Regions from separate parts of the Arthrobacter sp. NPDC057388 genome, predicted to be linked through region 1. Evidence: riboswitches for the same ligand, from Rfam matches in the RefSeq annotation. Region 1 holds a riboswitch; each other region holds the start of a gene.
The links. A riboswitch is a leader RNA that binds a small molecule or an ion and turns the genes downstream of it on or off. The one in region 1 is predicted to bind thiamine pyrophosphate.
Positions count from the first base shown of each region.

Region 2: it holds a riboswitch for thiamine pyrophosphate, as region 1 does, so the genes downstream of both, ACFUTU_RS10935 (FAD-dependent oxidoreductase) here and ACFUTU_RS19385 (bifunctional hydroxymethylpyrimidine kinase/phosphomethylpyrimidine kinase) in region 1, are expected to answer to the same signal.
Region 3: it holds a riboswitch for thiamine pyrophosphate, as region 1 does, so the genes downstream of both, thiC (phosphomethylpyrimidine synthase ThiC) here and ACFUTU_RS19385 (bifunctional hydroxymethylpyrimidine kinase/phosphomethylpyrimidine kinase) in region 1, are expected to answer to the same signal.
Region 4: it holds a riboswitch for thiamine pyrophosphate, as region 1 does, so the genes downstream of both, ACFUTU_RS03500 (ECF transporter S component) here and ACFUTU_RS19385 (bifunctional hydroxymethylpyrimidine kinase/phosphomethylpyrimidine kinase) in region 1, are expected to answer to the same signal.

Region 1 is NZ_JBHVBL010000057.1:18,505-22,951, reverse strand. It holds gene ACFUTU_RS19390 (Rne/Rng family ribonuclease) at 1-2,192, shown strand, start outside; TPP riboswitch at 2,304-2,400, shown strand; gene ACFUTU_RS19385 (bifunctional hydroxymethylpyrimidine kinase/phosphomethylpyrimidine kinase) at 2,421-3,977, shown strand; gene rplU (50S ribosomal protein L21) at 4,305-4,447, shown strand, end outside.
Region 2 is NZ_JBHVBL010000018.1:62,163-66,609, forward strand. It holds gene ACFUTU_RS10925 (thiazole synthase) at 1-600, opposite strand, end outside; gene thiS (sulfur carrier protein ThiS) at 606-842, opposite strand; gene ACFUTU_RS10935 (FAD-dependent oxidoreductase) at 839-2,209, opposite strand; TPP riboswitch at 2,200-2,321, opposite strand; gene thiE (thiamine phosphate synthase) at 2,349-3,050, shown strand; gene ACFUTU_RS10945 (ferritin-like fold-containing protein) at 3,062-3,748, opposite strand; gene ACFUTU_RS10950 (RNB domain-containing ribonuclease) at 3,790-4,447, shown strand, end outside.
Region 3 is NZ_JBHVBL010000010.1:78,270-82,716, forward strand. It holds gene ACFUTU_RS07265 (hypothetical protein) at 1-410, opposite strand, end outside; gene ACFUTU_RS07270 (VOC family protein) at 529-1,404, opposite strand; gene ACFUTU_RS07275 (amidohydrolase family protein) at 1,483-2,565, opposite strand; TPP riboswitch at 2,640-2,747, shown strand; gene thiC (phosphomethylpyrimidine synthase ThiC) at 2,743-4,447, shown strand, end outside.
Region 4 is NZ_JBHVBL010000004.1:142,557-147,003, forward strand. It holds gene ACFUTU_RS03490 (energy-coupling factor transporter transmembrane component T family protein) at 1-234, opposite strand, end outside; gene ACFUTU_RS03495 (ABC transporter ATP-binding protein) at 231-1,871, opposite strand; gene ACFUTU_RS03500 (ECF transporter S component) at 1,871-2,491, opposite strand; TPP riboswitch at 2,564-2,707, opposite strand; gene ACFUTU_RS03505 (heme-degrading domain-containing protein) at 2,826-3,377, shown strand; gene ACFUTU_RS03510 (DUF4235 domain-containing protein) at 3,493-3,756, shown strand; gene ACFUTU_RS03515 (hypothetical protein) at 4,300-4,447, shown strand, end outside.

The DNA of each region.
Region 1 (4,447 bases):
AATCCCGCGATACCGGGCGCCGCCGCACGGTCATCACTGAGGCCGAGTTCCTGGCACGCCGGGAATCCGTGGACCGCCAGATGATCGTCCGCCAGCGCGATGACAGAATCCAGATCGGCGTCCTGGAGGACGGCGTCCTGGCCGAACATTTCGTCTCCAAGACGCAGCAGGACTCCCTGATCGGCAACGTCTACCTGGGCAAGGTGCAGAATGTCCTGCCGTCCATGGAGGCTGCCTTCGTCGACATTGGACGCGGGCGCAACGCCGTGCTGTACGCCGGTGAGGTCAACTGGGATGCGGCCACCCTTGAGGGCAAGCAGCGCCGGATCGAGAACGCCCTGAAGTCCGGCGACTCCGTCCTGGTCCAGGTCACCAAGGACCCCGTGGGCCACAAGGGCGCACGCCTGACCAGCCAGATCTCCCTGCCCGGCCGGTACCTCGTGTACGTCCCCGGCGGGTCCATGACCGGCATCTCCCGCAAGCTGCCCGACGTCGAACGCAACCGGCTCAAGCGCATCCTCAAGGACCGCCTTCCCGAGGACGCGGGCGTCATTGTCCGCACCGCTGCCGAGGGGGCCTCCGAGGAGGAACTGACCCACGACATCAACCGCCTCCGCGCCCAGTGGGAGGGGATTGAAAGCCAGGCGAAGTCCACCAAGGTCCTCGCCCCGGAACTGCTCTACGGCGAACCGGACCTGACCATCAAGGTTGTGCGCGACGTCTTCAACGAGGACTTCTCCAAGCTGATCGTGTCCGGCGACGAAGCATGGGACACCATCGAGGCTTACGTCACCTACGTGGCCCCGGACCTGGTGGGCCGGCTCGAAAAATGGACCAGGGACGAGGACATTTTCTCCGCCTGGCGCATTGACGAGCAGATCCACAAGGCGCTGGACCGCAAGGTGTTCCTGCCCTCCGGCGGCTCCCTGGTCATCGACCGGACCGAGGCCATGACCGTGGTCGACGTCAACACCGGAAAGTTCACCGGCAGCGGCGGAAACCTCGAAGAGACCGTCACCAAGAACAACCTCGAGGCTGCCGAGGAAGTTGTCCGCCAGCTGCGGCTGCGCGACATCGGCGGCATCATCGTGATCGACTTCATCGACATGGTGCTTGAATCGAACCGCGACCTGGTCCTCCGCCGCCTGGTCGAGTGCCTGGGCCGCGACCGGACCAAGCACCAGGTGGCCGAAGTGACGTCTCTGGGGCTCGTACAAATGACCCGCAAGCGGATGGGCACCGGACTCCTGGAAGTCTTCGGCGAGCAGTGCGAGGTGTGTGCTGGCCGGGGCGTCGTTACCCATGACGAGCCGGTGGAGCACCGCCGGGCCAACACCGTGGCAGCAGAGCACCACGTACACCGGGCGGAGGTCCAGCCTCCTGCACGGCCGGAGCGCAAGCGGCGCCGCGGCAAGGGCGGACAGCAGTCAGAAGGTGCTCCAGCCGCCCCTGCTGCAGTCCACCACCCTGACCCGTCGGAAGCAGAACGCCACGCCAAGGCTGAAGCCACCCGCGCTGCCCTTGCCAACATTGCAGCCGCCGCGCATGCCGCCCATCTGCATGAGGAGGCGGCGCACAATGCCGCCGCATCAGGGGAAGCCGCGCGGCCGGCGGCACCTGCAGCTGCCGCGCCGGAAAGCCCGGTGGTGCACCGCGCTCCGGAAACGGAAAGCGTTTCCGGACGTCCCGGGGCAGTCCTGACGTTCGGTGGCGAGAAGGTGATTCTTCCGTTCGTCGACCACAGTGAAGAACCGCCCAAGGAAGCACCCGCCCTGACACTGGACCGCCTGGAGGAGGCATTCGCGCACCTCGGCAGCCCGGTGGCTCCCGCCGAGAAGGAAGCCCCCGCCGCGACGGAAGAGGCCAGGGAAGAAACGCCGGCTCCAGCGGCTCCCGCCCAGCCGGTGGTCCGTCAGCCGGAAGGCCGGCCTGCCGGCGTCCAGCCTGCCGACGGTGCGGCCGGGACATCCCGCGGGCGCCGTCCGCGCCGCAACCGGAGCGCCAGCCGCCCGCAGGGTGCAGCCAACGAAACCTCCGTGGAGCACCACGAGGTCGCTCCGGCAGCCGCCGCGGGACACTCGCACGAAGCTAAGGCGCCGGGGACGGGAAACGATCAGGCATCCAAGCCGGCTCCGCAGCCAGCCGGTGAACCGATCATTCTGGGAGTTGGGGTACCCGCCTCGGAACTCTGAGTTGACGGGCCCCTGGGTCCGCCCGAAGGTCCGGTACCGCGACTGCGGTGCCGGACCTCCTGTCGCAAACGCCGGAATCAGCGCCATGTTTCGAAGGAACCGCTAGGCTGGAGGACTGACACGGGGTGCCGCGCACGGGCCGGCTGAGATCCAAACCCGTTGAACCTGTCCGGTTAGCACCGGCGAAGGGATGTCTTCTTGTCGACAGCACTGTCATCAGCATCGGTCATGCCCGCTCCTGAGGCCGCCGCCAATTCACTTCCGGATCACGCAGCGACTGCCATTCCGGCCGCTCGCGCGGTTCCCAGGGTCCTCGCCATCGCAGGCTCGGATCCGTCCGGCGGTGCAGGCATCCAGGCCGACCTGAAAAGCATCGCCGCCCACGGCGGCTACGGCATGGCCGCGATCACCGCCCTCACGGCGCAAAACACCACCGGCGTGAGCGGCGTCCACGTTCCCCCTGCATCTTTCCTGTCAGCCCAGCTGGATGCTGTCAGCGACGACATCCAAGTGGACGCCGTGAAGATCGGCATGCTGGGGGATGAAAAGGTGATCGCCGCTGTCCGCAGCTGGCTCGAAAACGTGCGTCCCGGCGTCGTGGTTCTCGACCCCGTGATGGTGGCCACCAGCGGTGACCGGCTCCTGCAGGAGTCTGCGGAGGCAGCACTCCGGAAGCTGCTGCCGCTCGCGGACCTGATCACGCCGAACCTTCCCGAACTTGCCATGCTGCTCGGGGAAACGGAGGCCGCGGACTGGGCGGGCGCCCTGGACCAGGGCAGACGCCTCGCTGAGCGGACCGGTGCCACGGTCCTGGTCAAAGGCGGTCACCTGAACGGGGCCACCTGCCCTGACGCCCTCGTCAACACCGCCGGGCTGCTGTCCGCGGAAGTGGTGGAGGTGGCCGGCGAGCGGATCGCCACGCGGAACAGCCACGGCACCGGATGTTCGCTGTCGTCCGCCATGGCCGCCGTGCAGGCGCGGCTGGGCGACTGGGAAGCGTCACTGCGGGAGGTCAAGCCCTGGCTGGCCGAGGCGTTGCGGACCTCCGGAGGGCTGGAGGTCGGCGCCGGCAACGGCCCGATCAACCACTTCCACCACCTTGCCGGGGCTGGGGGTTCAGCCCAGTCCGAACCGAAGGGCGGATTCGCGGAACTGCTGCGTGCCGAGACCTTCACCCATCTGGAAGCCATCTACGGTTTGGGCTTCATCCGGGGGCTTGCCGGGGGCACTCTGCCGGAGAAGGAATTCGCGTACTACCTCGCCCAGGACGCCATCTACCTCAACGGCTACTCTCGCGTCCTGGCGCGGGCCAGCGCACTAGCCCCGACCGAGGCCGAGCAGCTGTTCTGGGCCCGGTCGTCCCAGCAATGCCTGGAAGTTGAATCTGAACTGCACCGCAACTGGCTCAGCACCCGCACGGTGCAGACGGAGCTGGGGCCGGTCACGAAGTCCTATGTCGACCATCTGCTGGCTTCCTCGGCCGGAGGCAGTTACGCCGTGCTGGTGGCAGCAGTCCTGCCCTGCTTCTGGCTCTACGCCGAAGTGGGGGAGACCCTGCACGCGGAGTACCTGGCCGCCGGGGCGGATGCCGGGCACCCGTATGCGGAGTGGCTGCGGACCTACGCCGACGAGGACTTCGCTGCCGCCACCCTGCGGGCCATCGAAATAGCGGATGACGCCGGCCGTGCCGCGTCGGCGGGGGAGCGCGAAGCGATGGTCACCGCCTTCCGGCACTCCTGCCGGTACGAGGTGGAGTTCTTCGACGCGCCGAGCCGGCACAGCTGAACGGAAGCGCGCCCGGCACCCGGTAAGATGGTCGCGCACGGCACCGGATGTCCGGAACGGCGTCCCCTGTGGCGCCTATCACGGACAACCCGCCAGTGCCAGCCTCATTTGCGGCCGACGTCGGAATTAGCGTATTCTAGATCTTCGGTGCTTACGCCAACACTTGGGTTATGACCCGGACCGCCCTGTCGGGCTTGTTCCTGGGATAGCTCACGGGTTCCCCCGGGCAATCCACGGCGTTGAGGCACAGCGAGAACCAGGCCAATTTCCGGACCCGGGTTCCGCACGCAAATTTAGTAATAAACGTCGAGAGAAGTGAGTTCCCAAGTGGTGTACGCGATTGTCCGCGCAGGCGGCCGCCAAGAGAAGGTTTCTGTTGGAGACTTCGTTACCCTGAACCGCGTCGCCGGTGGAGCTGGCAGCACCATTGAGCTGCCCGCGCTGCTCCTGGTAGACGGTGACAAGGTCAC
Region 2 (4,447 bases), on a different contig from region 1:
CGCGGCGTCCGAGGCCGTGCCGATCCCTGCATCCAGGACCACGGGGACTGATGCCCGGGACACGATCAGCTCGATGTTGTGGGGATTGAGGATGCCCAGGCCGGTGCCGATCGGCGCTCCCAGCGGCATGACCGCGGAGGCTCCCAGGTTTTCGAGCCGCAGCGCCAGCACGGGATCGTCGTTAGTATAGGCGAAGACCTTGAAGCCGCGGTTGACCAGCTGTTCCGTCGCGTCCACGAGCTCGACGGCATCCGGCAGCAGGGTGTGCTCGTCCGCGATGACCTCCAGCTTGACCCAGTCGGTCTCCAGCGCCTCACGGGCCAGCTCGGCCGTCATGACCGCGTCCCTGGCCGTGAAGCAGCCGGCGGTGTTGGGGAGGACGCGGATGTTGTGGTCCACCAGCAGCTGGAAGAGCGAGCCCGTTTCGGCAGGCGAATAGCGGCGCATCGCCACGGTGGTCAGCTGCGTTCCGGACGCCACCAGCGCTGAGCCGAGACCGTCCAGGCTCGGAGCCCCTCCGGTGCCCATGATGAGCCGTGAGCCCAGTTCCACCCCGTCAATGACCAGGCTGTCCGCTGTTTCAATCAGTGTTTCTGCCATCGTGCTCATCCTCCTTGGACTGCCGTGACGAGTTCGATCTCGTCGCCCTCGGCAAGGGCGGTGCTGTGCCACTGGCTGCGGGGCACCACGGCTGAGTTGCGGGCCACCGCAACGCCCAGCCGCTGGCCGTCGGCTGCCTGCCCGCTGGCGGACAGGCGCCGTCCCGTGACCTGGCTGACGAGTGTGGTGACCGAGGCGCCCTCGCCTACTTCCTGTTCAATACCGTTCAGAGTGATGTTCATGCTGATTCCTTGCTTGGGTCAAATGTGACGTGCGTCATGCGGGGGTGGCCGCTCCGGGGCGGTGCTGCCGCTCCGGGCGAATCGGAAAGTCCGGGGGAAAACCGTGCCGGCCGGAACGCGGCCCAGCGGGGGTCGGTGATGCCGTCCATGAGCTGCCGGCAGATCGCCGCAGCCGCCGGAGTCAGCAGCACGCCGTGGCGGAAGAAGCCGGTGGCGATGATGAGGCCCGCCACGTCCCCGCCCGCCTCGCCACTCGCGGATACGCCCGCCGGCACGCGGCCCAGCAGGGGCGCGTTGTCCGGTGTGCCGGGCCGTGCCCTGGCGGTGGCTTCGAGCAGCTCGAGTTCGGCAACTGCCGGCAGCAGGGCCTGCGCGTCACGCAGCAGCTGGTAGACGCCGCCGGCGCTGGTGCCCGGCACGCTGTCCTCGCGCTGGGTGGCACCGATCACCACCGTGCCGTCCTGCCGGGGCACGATGTAGACCGGAACCCCCCGGACGATGCCCCGCACGGTGGCGGTGAGGAGGGGCTGCAGGTGCGCGGGGACGCGGAGCCTGAGGATGTCCCCATAGACCGGGCGCAGCGGCAGCTGAAGGCGTTCCGGCAGGTTCTGCAGGTGAGCGGCGGCCAGGCCGTTGGCCACCACCGTCTCGGCGGCAAGCACGCTTCCGCCCCCCGCCAGCCGGACCCCCCGGACCCGCCCGCTGTCCCAGAGCAGGCCGGCGGCGTGTTCCCGCACCGCGAATCCGTCCTCGACTCCGGTCCCCTGGCCGGCAACCCCCCGGCCCGCAATCTCCTGGGCTGCAATCTCCTGGCCTGCAATCTCCTGGCCTGAGCCGGCCAGCTCCGCCGCCAGCGCCCTGACAAGATTGCGCGGATCCACCTGATGGTCCGCGGGGATGTCCAGGGCGCAGGAGATGCCAGGGCTGAGCAGCGGCTCCCGGGAGCGTGCCTCGCGGATGGTCAGCGGCTCCACGTCCAGGCCGTGGCTCCGCTGGACGTCCCGCAGGTCCATCAGTGCCCGGCGGTCGGCGGGGTCCGCACCCAGCGCAAGGGTCGGCGTCGTCAGGTAACCGGAGTCCCCGCCGGTGGTGAGCGCGGCGGCGAACCCCGGCCACCTGGCCGAGGACTCCAGCATCAGTTCCAGGAGCCCTTCCTCCTGGTAATGCAGTTCGCTGACCGGGGCGAGCATGCCGGCAGCGGCCCAGCTTGCGCCGCTGCCGGGGGCTTGGTCAATGAGCACTACGGAACGGCCGGAACGCCGCGCCTCCCAGGCGATACCGTGGCCAACCACGCCCCCGCCGATGACGGCAACGTCAGCCTCAATGACTGTGGCGGCATTATTTTCGCCGCCGGGTCCAGGGTTCATGATTTCCTTCCCTACGCCGGTACTAACCGGATCAGGTCAAGCGGTCGGCTCTGACGCCCTCTCAGCCCTGCGCCTTTTATGACATCGGCGACGGGCTCCCGCGGTACCTGCCCAGTTTAGAGGAACTAAGGTGGTTGCCATGACCCAGCACTCTGCCCACACCACGGCCCGCCTGTACCTCTGCACCGACGCCCGCAAGGACCGCGGGGACTTCGCGGACTTCGTGGACGCGGCGTTTGCCGGCGGCGTGGACATCATCCAGCTGCGGGACAAGAGCATCGAGGCCGCCGAAGAGCTCGAACTTCTCGAGGTCGTCCACGCCGCGGCCCGCAGGCACGGGCGGCTCTGGGCCGTGAACGACCGCGCCGACATCGCCTCCATCGCGGGTGCACCGGTGTTCCACATCGGCCAGAAGGACCTGCCGCTGCGCGCTGCCCGGAAACTGCTGCACGATGCAACGGTGATCGGGCTCTCCACGCACAGCACGGAGCAGGTGGATGCCGCCATCGCCGCCGCGCACGGGCGCAGCGGCCTGGACTACTTCTGCGTGGGCCCGCTGTGGGCCACCCCCACCAAACCCGGGCGCGCCGCCGTCGGACTCGACCTGGTGACGTACGCGGCGCAGGCTGTCCGCACGGCGAACGAGGAACGGGTGGGAGGCCTGCTGCTGCCCTGGTTCGCGATCGGCGGGATCGACCGCACCAACGTGGAGCAGGTCCTGGCGGCCGGAGCCAGCAGGATCGTCGTCGTCCGCGCGATCACGGAGGCGCCGGACCCGGCAGCCGCCGCGGCCGAACTGCTCGACGCCCTCGACGCAACGTCCCCGGCTGCTGTCGTTTAGCGACCGGCAGGCTACCCGCTCAGGCCCAGCTGCACCATCCGCCGGGAATGGTTTTCCGCGACCTCGGCGGTGATGCCGCGGACCAGTTCCCGTGCGGTGGCCTCCGTGGCGCCGGGTTCCGCTTCGACGAACATCTCGCCCAGGAAGGCATGTTCGTGGCCGACCCGCTGGGCCTGGGTGATCGCCTCGCCCAGGAGGCGGCGGCCCCACAGCGCCAGTCTCGACGCGAGCCGGGGGTCATCGGCCAGCGCGCCCTTGAGCCGCTCACGGAGCACTGCCGTGGCCTCTTCGGAGGACTGGATCTGCCGGATCACGTCCCGGGTTCCGGCGTCCACGAACCGCGCCACGGCCTGGTAGAAATCGGCGGACACGGTGTCCACCACGTACGCCTTCATCAGGGATTCGTACCAGTCCGCCGGGCGGGTCCGTTCATGGAAGTGGTCCACGGCCGACTGGAACGGCAGCATCGCGTGTTCGACGTCAACGCCCATCTCTGCCAGCTTGGCGCTCACCAGCTCGTAATGCTGGAATTCGATGACGGCGATCCTGCCCAGGACGGCACGGTCGTGCAGCGTCGGCGAGTAACGGGCGTCGGAGGAGAGCCGTTCGAACGCGGACAGTTCACCGTACGCCATCACACCGAACAGGTCTGCGACGAAGCGGTCGTAGCGAGCGGTGCCAGCCGAGGATGTGCCCATAATCCAAGACTAACGGCGCAATTCGGGCTAACCTGATTTTCGTGTCACATCATCGGCTGTCGCCCAGCGTCCACGAGCAGACCAACGCGCTCGCGGATGCCCTGAGCGCGCTGCGGACGGAACTGGAGCTTCCCGGGGAATTCCCGGAAGAGGTGCTTAAGGAGGCCGAAGCCGCCGTCGCCAGCCGGGACTTCCCCGACCTGGACCTGACCGGGGTGGACTTCCTGACGATCGATCCGCCGTCGTCCACGGACCTTGACCAGGCGCTCTTCATTGAGCGGCTCGGCGGCGGTTACCGGATCCTTTACGCCATCGCCGATGTTCCGTCCTTCGTGCAGCCGGGCGGCGCGCTCGACGCCGAGACCCGCCGCCGCGGGCAGACGTTCTACGCCCCGGACGGCAGGATTCCGCTGCACCCGGAGGTCATCAGCGAGAACGCCGGCAGCCTGCTGGCGGGGCAGCTGTGCTCCGCCTTCGTCTGGGAGTTTGAACTCGACGCCACAGCCGAGGTGGTGTCCGCGCTGGTCCGCCGCGCTGCCGTGCGCAGCCGTGCCAAGCTGGACTACAAGGGGGTCCAGGCCGACCTCGATGCCGGCACTGCACCGCCCATGCTGCAGCTGCTGCGCGAAGTGGGCCGCAAGCGTGTCGACCTGGAGCGGGCCCGCGGGGGTGCCAGCCTGAACATGCCGGAGCAGGAGA
Region 3 (4,447 bases), on a different contig from region 1:
GTCCTGCTGCTTTCGTCCACGGTACCGGCGAGCTCTGCCAGCTGCTGGACGTACTTCCGTGCCTCCCCGGCGCCGAACGGCATGTCATCCTCGGCTGCCCAGCGCTCGGCGACCTCGTCCAGAACGTTGCCCTCACCCTCGGACTCATAGGTGAGGAGCTCCGCCAGCGCCCTGACCATGGCCGCGGGCACGCCGAGGAGGGAGTCGCTGGCCACGTCCACCATGGCCAGCTCGTAGTCAGCCCCTGCGGCGTGCACAGCGGCGCCGGCAAAGTCACCGAGCTGTTCAATCTCGAAATCGCTGATGCCGGCGATGCGGATGCCGTCACCGGCGGCGGCGCCGCCTTCCAGCGCCTCTGCGCGCTTGAGGGCGTCATTGTGGGTGGCGACAAACACTTCGGTGAAGCCCATGGATTCGTCCTCATTCCGTTGGCGGTGCATGCCCCGGCAGCGCTGGGGCCCTTCGGATGTCAGCCTAACCCAACCGGGTCGGCCCGGCTCAGCGCGCAGAATTTTCGAACAGCGGCGCTTACCGGACAGCGACCCGGAGCCGGTTGCGCCACGGGTCCTCGAAGCGGAGCTCGGCACCGGTGTGGTGTGATCCGACGCCGGCTGCCCTCAGCCGGTCGGCCAAAGCGCCGACGTCGTCGCCGGAAGGGACTTCGATGAGGACCTCGCCGAGGCCGAGAGTGTCGCGGCGAGGTCCGGCGCCGCGGCTGTTCCAAACGTTCATGGCCATGTGGTGGTGGTAGCCGCCGGCCGACACGAAGAGGGCCTGGCCGTGCCAACCCGCCGTCTTTTCGAACCCCAGGGTGCCGACGTAGAATTCGTGGGCGGACTGCACGTCCCCCACCTGCAGGTGGACGTGCCCCACCTCCGCGCCGGCGCCGTGCTGGCCGACGACGGATTCCTGCGTGAGGTGGTCCTGCAGGTACTTCTGCGGCGGCAGCGCGACGTTGTCCATGACCACGTTCTTACCGTCCCAGGACCAGGCCTCGCGGGGCCGGTCCCAGTAGAGTTCGATCCCATTGCCTTCCGGATCAGTGAAATAAAACGCCTCGCTCACCAGATGGTCGGCACTTCCCACGAAGGACTGCGGCTCATACCGGGCCGCACTGGCAATAGTGGCGGCGAGGGAGGACTGGTCCTCGAACAGGAGGGCGGTGTGGAAGAGGCCGGCTTCACCGCGGCCGGGGATGTTGAGTCCCGGCGCGGGGGCGAGGTGCACCAGCGGCGTCTTCAGCCGGCCAAGGTAGAGACCGCCGTCCTGCTCGGCGATAACGTCGAGGCCGAGGGCGCGCTGGTAGTAGTCGGTCATGAGCTTCATGTCGCCCACCTTGAGCATGACGGTGCCCATGGTGAGGTCGGCAGGAAGCAAGTCCTGGCTGCTGACTGCTGCTGTCATTGAATACTCCCGAGTGTCCGGACCGCCGGACTTCGGCAGTCTTTACATCTCTAAATTACTTGAAGCTTCAATTTATTCCTAACGGACGATCCCGCCCCGCAAGATCACATTCCCCAGGTTGCGGATGGTTTCCGGCACGGTGCGCGGGTCCTCGCGGCAGACCACCACGTCGGCGTCTGCCCCCTCCGCTACCCCATCGGCTCCCAGCCACCGGCGCGCCCGCCAGCAGGCGGCATCCAGCGCCGCTGCGGCCGGCAGCCCCGCTGCATGCAGTTCGAGGATTTCGTCGGCAATGCGGCCGTGCCGGATCACGCTGCCGGCGTCAGTTCCCGCATAGATTTCGATGCCGGCCTCGTACGCTTCCAGGACACGCTCGCGACGGCGGGCCCAGAGTGCGCGCATGTGTGCGGCATACTGTGGGAACTTAGGTTCGGCCTGATCCGCAATGTCGGGGAAGGTGGCGATGTTGATGAGCGTGGGAACGATCGGCACCTGCTGCTCGATGAAGCGGGGAATGTGCCTGGGCAGCAGCCCGGTGGCGTGCTCAATGCAGTCGATGCCGGCGTCGAGCATGTCATCCAGCGTGTCCTCGCCGAAACAGTGCGCCGTGACCCTGGCTCCCTCGTCATGGGCTGCCCGGACAGCGTCACGCACCGCGGCGGCCGGAAACGACGGCGCGAGGTCACCGGCCGGGCGGTCGATCCAGTCCCCCACCAGCTTGACCCAGCCGTCACCTTGCCGCGCCTGCTTGCGCACCGCCTCGACGAGGCCATCCGGTTCAACTTCGACGGCGAAGTTCCGAAGGTAGCGGCGGGACCTGGCAACGTGCCGGCCCGCCCGGATGATGCGCGGCGCGTCAGGCCTCTGCTGCAGCCAGCGGGTGTCGCTGACCACCCCCGCATCCCGCACCAGGAGCGTGCCGGCGTCGCGGTCCGTCATGGCCTGGTCATACGCCACGGCGTCGTCCACCGGACCGCCCGGACCGAGGCCGACATGGCAGTGGGCGTCCACGAATCCGGGCAGGACCCAGCCGTCCAGGACGGCATCAGGCCGTTGGCCTGGCGGGTTGAACGTCAGTTTCCCGTCCACAGCCCAGAGCCCCCGGCGTTCCTCATCCGCCGCTGTGAGCACAGTGCCGCTGAATTCAATAATGTGCGCCATTCCACCAGCTTAGGCCGCAGCTTTGGCCTCCTTCACAGATGGACAGGCACAATCCGGGCTGTGGTAGCTTCGTCTAACGACCACACGGGTGCCCTTGCAGGGGCTGAGATCAGGCTGACGCAGCCTGCGACCGTCGAACCTGTCCGGGTAATGCCGGCGAAGGAAGTGAGCAGTAAATTGAGCACCCAGAAATCACAGCTGACCCCTGCCCAAAATGAATCAGCCCAAAGCGGATCAGAATCCGTCACGCAGTCGCTGAAATCCCATTCACTGGCCTATCTCGAAGGCGACGGCCTGCGTGTTCCGGTAACGGAAATCGCCCTGGAGCCGTCACCGAACGGTGAGCAGAATGAGCCGTTGCGCGTTTACCGCACGGCGGGACCGGGCAGCGACCCGGTGGTGGGCCTCGCACCCTTCCGTGCGGAATGGATCCAGGCACGGGAAGACACGGAAACGTACGACGGACGCGAACGGAACCTGCTCGACGACGGCAAGTCGGCCGTGCGCCGCGGCGCGGCTTCGGCCGAGTGGAAGGGCGCCAGGCCGGTGCCCCGCCGCGGGGCGGAGGGCAAAACCGTAACGCAGATGCACTATGCACGGCAGGGCATCATCACCCCCGAAATGCGCTTTGTGGCCCTCCGCGAAAACTGCGACGTGGAACTGGTCCGCAGCGAACTCGCCGCCGGGCGGGCCATCATCCCCAGCAACATCAACCACCCCGAATCCGAGCCCATGATCATCGGCAAGGCATTCCTGGTGAAGATCAACGCCAACATCGGCAACTCAGCTGTGACCAGCTCCATCGCGGAGGAGGTGGACAAGCTGCAGTGGGCCACCCAGTGGGGCGCGGACACCGTGATGGACCTGTCCACGGGTGATGACATCCACACCACGCGGGAGTGGATCATCCGCAACTCCCCCGTCCCTATCGGCACGGTGCCGATCTACCAGGCGCTGGAAAAGGTCAACGGCGAAGCGAACGCGCTGACGTGGGAAATTTTCCGTGACACCGTGATCGAGCAATGCGAGCAGGGCGTGGACTACATGACCATCCACGCCGGAGTGCTGCTGCGGTATGTGCCCCTTACGGCGAACCGCGTCACCGGCATCGTTTCGCGCGGCGGCTCGATCATGGCCGGCTGGTGCCTGGCGCACCACCAGGAGAACTTCCTGTACACCCACTTTGACGAGCTCTGCGAGATTTTCGCCAAGTACGACGTCGCCTTCTCGCTGGGCGACGGGCTGCGGCCGGGCGCGACGGCGGACGCCAACGATGCCGCGCAGTTCGCCGAACTGGATACCCTGGCCGAGCTGACCCAGCGCGCCTGGGAGTACGACGTGCAGGTGATGGTGGAAGGCCCGGGCCACATCCCGTTCCATCTGGTGCGTGAGAACGTGGAACGCCAGCAGGAGCTCTGCAAGGGTGCGCCCTTCTACACCCTGGGACCGCTGGTGACAGACGTCGCCCCGGGCTACGACCACATCACCTCGGCCATCGGCGCCACGGAAATCGCCCGCTACGGCACCGCCATGCTGTGCTACGTCACGCCCAAGGAACACCTGGGCCTGCCCAACAAGGATGACGTCAAGACCGGCGTCATCACGTACAAGATCGCTGCCCATGCGGCCGACCTTGCCAAGGGCCACCCCGGCGCGAACGAGCGGGACGATGCGCTGTCCAAGGCCCGGTTCGAGTTCCGGTGGCGCGACCAGTTCGCGCTTTCGCTGGATCCGGTGACTGCCGAGTCCTTCCACGACGAGACGCTGCCCGCGGAGCCTGCGAAGACGGCGCACTTCTGCTCGATGTGCGGACCCAAGTTCTGTTCCATGCGCATCAGCCAGGACATCCGTAACGAGTACGGCTCTGCGGAAGCGCAGGCCG
Region 4 (4,447 bases), on a different contig from region 1:
GCCCCCCACGGCGGCCGCCAGGATCAGCGGCCAGCCGCGCTGCCACAGCAGCGAAAATGTCAGCCCGGCCAGCGGGAAGACCAGCAGCTCGCACACGAGAGCCACCGAGGCGGACATCCAGTCGATGGACAGCGCCAGGGCCAGCGTGATGAGGAAGACTGCCGCGAATTTGGCCAGCGGGTTGGCGCGCGTCAGCAGGGCCCGGTTTCCGGCAAGTGTTAGCGCTTCCCTCATGTCGCTGCCTGTTCCGGACGCGGCTGGGCGGCTCGCGGCGCGGCGGATCGTGATTCGGCCGTCCCGGGGCGGCCGCCGGAGCCCAGCCTCAGCTCGGTGCCGCCAAGGACATGGGTGAACTCCTCGTCGTGGGTCACCGACACCACGGCCGTGCCGGCGTCGAGCAGTTCGGAAAGGAACGAGGCCAGCTCCGCCCAGGTGTTGGCGTCCTGCCCGAAGGTGGGCTCGTCCAGGACCAGCACCTGCGGGTGCGCGGCCAGGACCGTGGCCACGGACAGCCGGCGTTTCTCCCCGCCGGAGAGGGTGTACGGGTTGGCGTCCACCAGATGGGTGAGGCGCAGCCGCTCCAGCAGCTCGTCAACGCGCTCTTCGCCATGTCCCAGGTGGCGGGGGCCGAACTGCAGCTCGTCCAGCACACGGCCGGTGACGAACTGGTGCTCGGGTTCCTGGAACACCGTGCCGATCCGGGAGATCAGCTGCTCGGCCTTCCATTTGTAGGGGTCGATGCCGGCGCCGGCGCTCAGCCCGAGCGTCGCGGAGACCCTGCCGTCCACCGGCGGAAGCAGCCCGGCGAGGGTGAGCGCAAAGGTGGATTTACCGGCGCCGTTGGGCCCCGTGACGGTCAGCGCCTCACCGGCCCGGACCTGTGCGGTGACGTCCCGCAGCACCGGCACCGGCGGCAAGGAACGGAAACCCCGGCGGCGGGGACGTTCCCGCGAGACCGCGAGCTTCTCCGCGGCCAGCAGCAGCCCGCCGGCGCCACTGCCGGCGGACGGCGGAACCAATCCGGCGCAGCGCCGGCGGGTTTCAGGAACGTAGCCGGGAACCCAGACGCCGGCGGCGGTGAGCTTTCCGCGGGCCTGTTCCAGGACCTCGTCCGGCGTGCCGTCGATCAGCACCGCGCCGTTGGCGTCAGAGCCCGGCTGCAGGACCACGATCCGGTCCACAAGGTCCTTCCACGCGGCCACCCGGTGCTCCACCACCACCAGGGTGGCTCCGGTCTTGTCCAGGCAGCGGCCCACGGCGTCCCGGACCTCCAGGACGCCTGCCGGATCGAGATTCGCGGTGGGCTCATCCAGCAGGATGAGCCCCGGCCGCATCGCCAGGATCCCGGCGAGCGCCAGGCGCTGCTTCTGGCCGCCGGACAGGGCCGACGTCGGGTGGTTCAGCGGGAGGTGGGACAAACCGACGTCGTCCAGCGCCTCGTGCACGCGGCGCCAGATCTCGTCGCGCGGCACCGACAGGTTTTCGGCCCCGAAGGCGACGTCGTCGCCGAGGCGGGAGAGCACCACCTGGGTTTCCGGGTCCTGCTGCATGAGTCCGGCGCGTCCCCGCTGTACGCGCGGGGACGCGCCGTCGATGAGCAGTTCGCCGCTCTCGTCCGCGTCGTCGCTGTCCCGGGTCCCGGCGTCGTCCGTTGGGCCACCGGCGTCACTGTCCCCCAGCACGCCGGCCAGGGCGTGGAGCAGCGTCGATTTGCCGGCTCCGGAGGGGCCAAGCAGCAGGACGCGCTCACCGGGGCGGATGTCCAGGTCGAGCGCGCGGACGGCGGGTTTGGTACGGCCGGCGTGGCGCCAGCCCCAGCCGCGGGCGTGGACCGCGGCGGGGCGGACGCCGGCGTCGTGGGAAGCGGGCATCAGTTGAAGACGGGCTCCGTGGCTGCCTTGCGGGACGCGAAGGAGCTCAACACACCGGTTTTGGCCAGGCCGCGGGTGGCGATCCAGGACAGCGCGCCGGCGATGACCGCACCGGAGATGGCGCAGAACACGATGTACGCGAACTTGTCGCCGGCGGTGTATGCGATGTTCCAGCCCCACGGCGCGAAGGAGTCGTTGAGGCCGCAGAACAGCCCGGCGCCTGCCCCGGCCAGCAGCGAAGCGGGGAGGTTGAACTTCCGGTACGCCAGGGCGGCGAACACGAGCTCCGCACCCAGGCCCTGGAGGAGACCGGAGATCAGCACCGTGGTGCCGTACTGCGAGCCCATGAGGAGCTCGCCCGTGGCCGCCACCGTTTCGCAGAACAGGGCAGCGCCCGGCTTGCGGATGATGAGCATGCCCAGGACCGCCGGAATCATCCAGCCGCCTGCGTACAGGCCGGTCAGCGGCGGATAGACGGCGTTGACGGGAGTGGAGATGAGGTTGGCACCCTGGGACCATGCCCAGAAGATCACGCCGCCGGCGACGGCGATAAGCGCCGCCACCACGATGTCCGCCACGCGCCAGTTGTAGCTGGTCTTCTTGATTGCTGCAGTTGTCATGATGGTCCTCCTGAGGAACAGGAGGGGAAAGCGTTACCCCGGCTGCCGGTGGCTGGGCCTCCTGCTGCCGGGCACTCTGAGAACTCGACTCCCTTGCGCCGGTACTAGCCGGATCAGGTTCGAGGGTCTGCGGCTGTCCGCACTCTCAGCGCCCATCCGCGGTTGCGCTGGCTGCTGCCTTTGCATCCCGACGGCGGCGCTCCCCTGTCGTGATAAATCTGCCCTTGTGGGCGGGTCCAGTTTACACCCCGGCGGCCCCGGAATCCCGGGCCCGCCGTCATAATCCGGGAGACAGCCTGCTGGCCGGACCGGCTGCGCGGAGTACATTGGGGCCATGACGCAACAGGACTCCGCCGGCTCTGCCCTGCCCGCCTTCGACCCCGATTCCGCCGAGGAACAGCCGGCCGGATCCCTCGAAGCCCTGATCGGCCGGATCGAGGGTGAGATCGCCGAACTGCAGTTCCCCAGGTTCAGCAAGGACGACGCCCTGGCCCTCGGCCTGGAACTGGTGGAACGGGGCAAGGAGGACAACCTGCCCATCGCCATCGACATCACCAAGGGCGGGCAGGTCCTCTTCCATGTGGCGCTTGAGGGAGCCACCCCTGACAACGAGGGCTGGGTGCTGGCCAAGCAGCGTACCGCCGCGCGCTACGAGGAGCCGTCGCTGCTCGTGGGCCTGCGCGGCAGGGTCGGCGGCGGACGGATCGAGGACAACGCGTGGTTCGACCAGTCCACCTACGCCGCCCACGGCGGAGCCTTCCCCATCTATGTGCGGGGTGTGGGCGCGGTGGCCGTGGTCACGGTCTCCGGACTGCCGCAGAAGGCGGACCATGACCTCGTGGTCCAGGCGTTGCGGGAAATCCACCGCTCCATGCCGGCGGACTGACGCCTCACGCGCTTGGGCCACGCCTCATGCGCTTGGGCCACGCCTCATGCTGCCGGGCTGCCTCATGCGGTTAGGCTAGGGAAAGACCAGTGTTCATCACGCTAGGAGTTCCGGAATGAGTTTCTTCATCAAACTGCTTGGCACCGGCATCAGCCTGCTGGCAGGGTTCGCCGGCACCAAGGCCGTCGACACCATCTGGGAAAAGGTCACGGGGCAGAAGCCGCCCAAGGGTGACAAGGACGATGTTCCCACCACACTGCGGACCGCCCTGACGTTCGCCCTCGTCTCCGCTTCCGTGAGCGCCGTAATCCAGGTCCTGGCCAACCGCGGCACGCAGCGGGCCATCACCCGGTTCGCCAAGACCCAGGACATCGTCTAAAGGGCGGATCCTCCCCGGCCGGGCCCCCTTCCCGGGACCTGCGCCCCCAACATCGGGTGGGTCGCCCCGAAACCCGTTCCGGGTCAACGGCCGGGTTTCCCCAAGCACCCCAGGACATACTGTTGCTGTTCCGAACCCGGCAGTGCTGATGACCTCGGCCGGGCCCGGAACAGCCGGACCCGGCACCGCAACCCGCGGTGCCGGGTCCGTTCGCATACTGCAGGCTTTGTCCGCAGCGCCTGCCCCGGGACATGCCTTAGAACCGGCGCTGCGACATGCCTTAGGACCGGCGCTGCGTGCGGCACTGGGACCGGCACTGGGACCGTCAGGGGGGGCCGGTCGGGGCGTCCGGCAAGGAGGCCGGCCGGCCCTGCCACGGGGCTGCAGAAGTCACGAACGCGCCCCTGGCCGGACCCGGGCAGGTCCCCCCACTGCTCTTGAGAAAGCTTTGATTCTCAAGGTTTCTCCAACCTGGAGGCCGAACGTTTTTCCAACCACCACCCCTTTTAGTGGATGCCATCAGCGTCTTTCGAGGAGACAAAAATGGTACCCACCCCACATTTCCTGTCGGCCCAGCGCCTGACGCCACGGCACCGGGCCCCACGCCCGGCATCCCGCCGGCGCGGGATCGCCGCCACGACCGCCCTGCTGCTGGCTGTGACGGGCGCCGGAACTTCCCTGGCCGCCACGC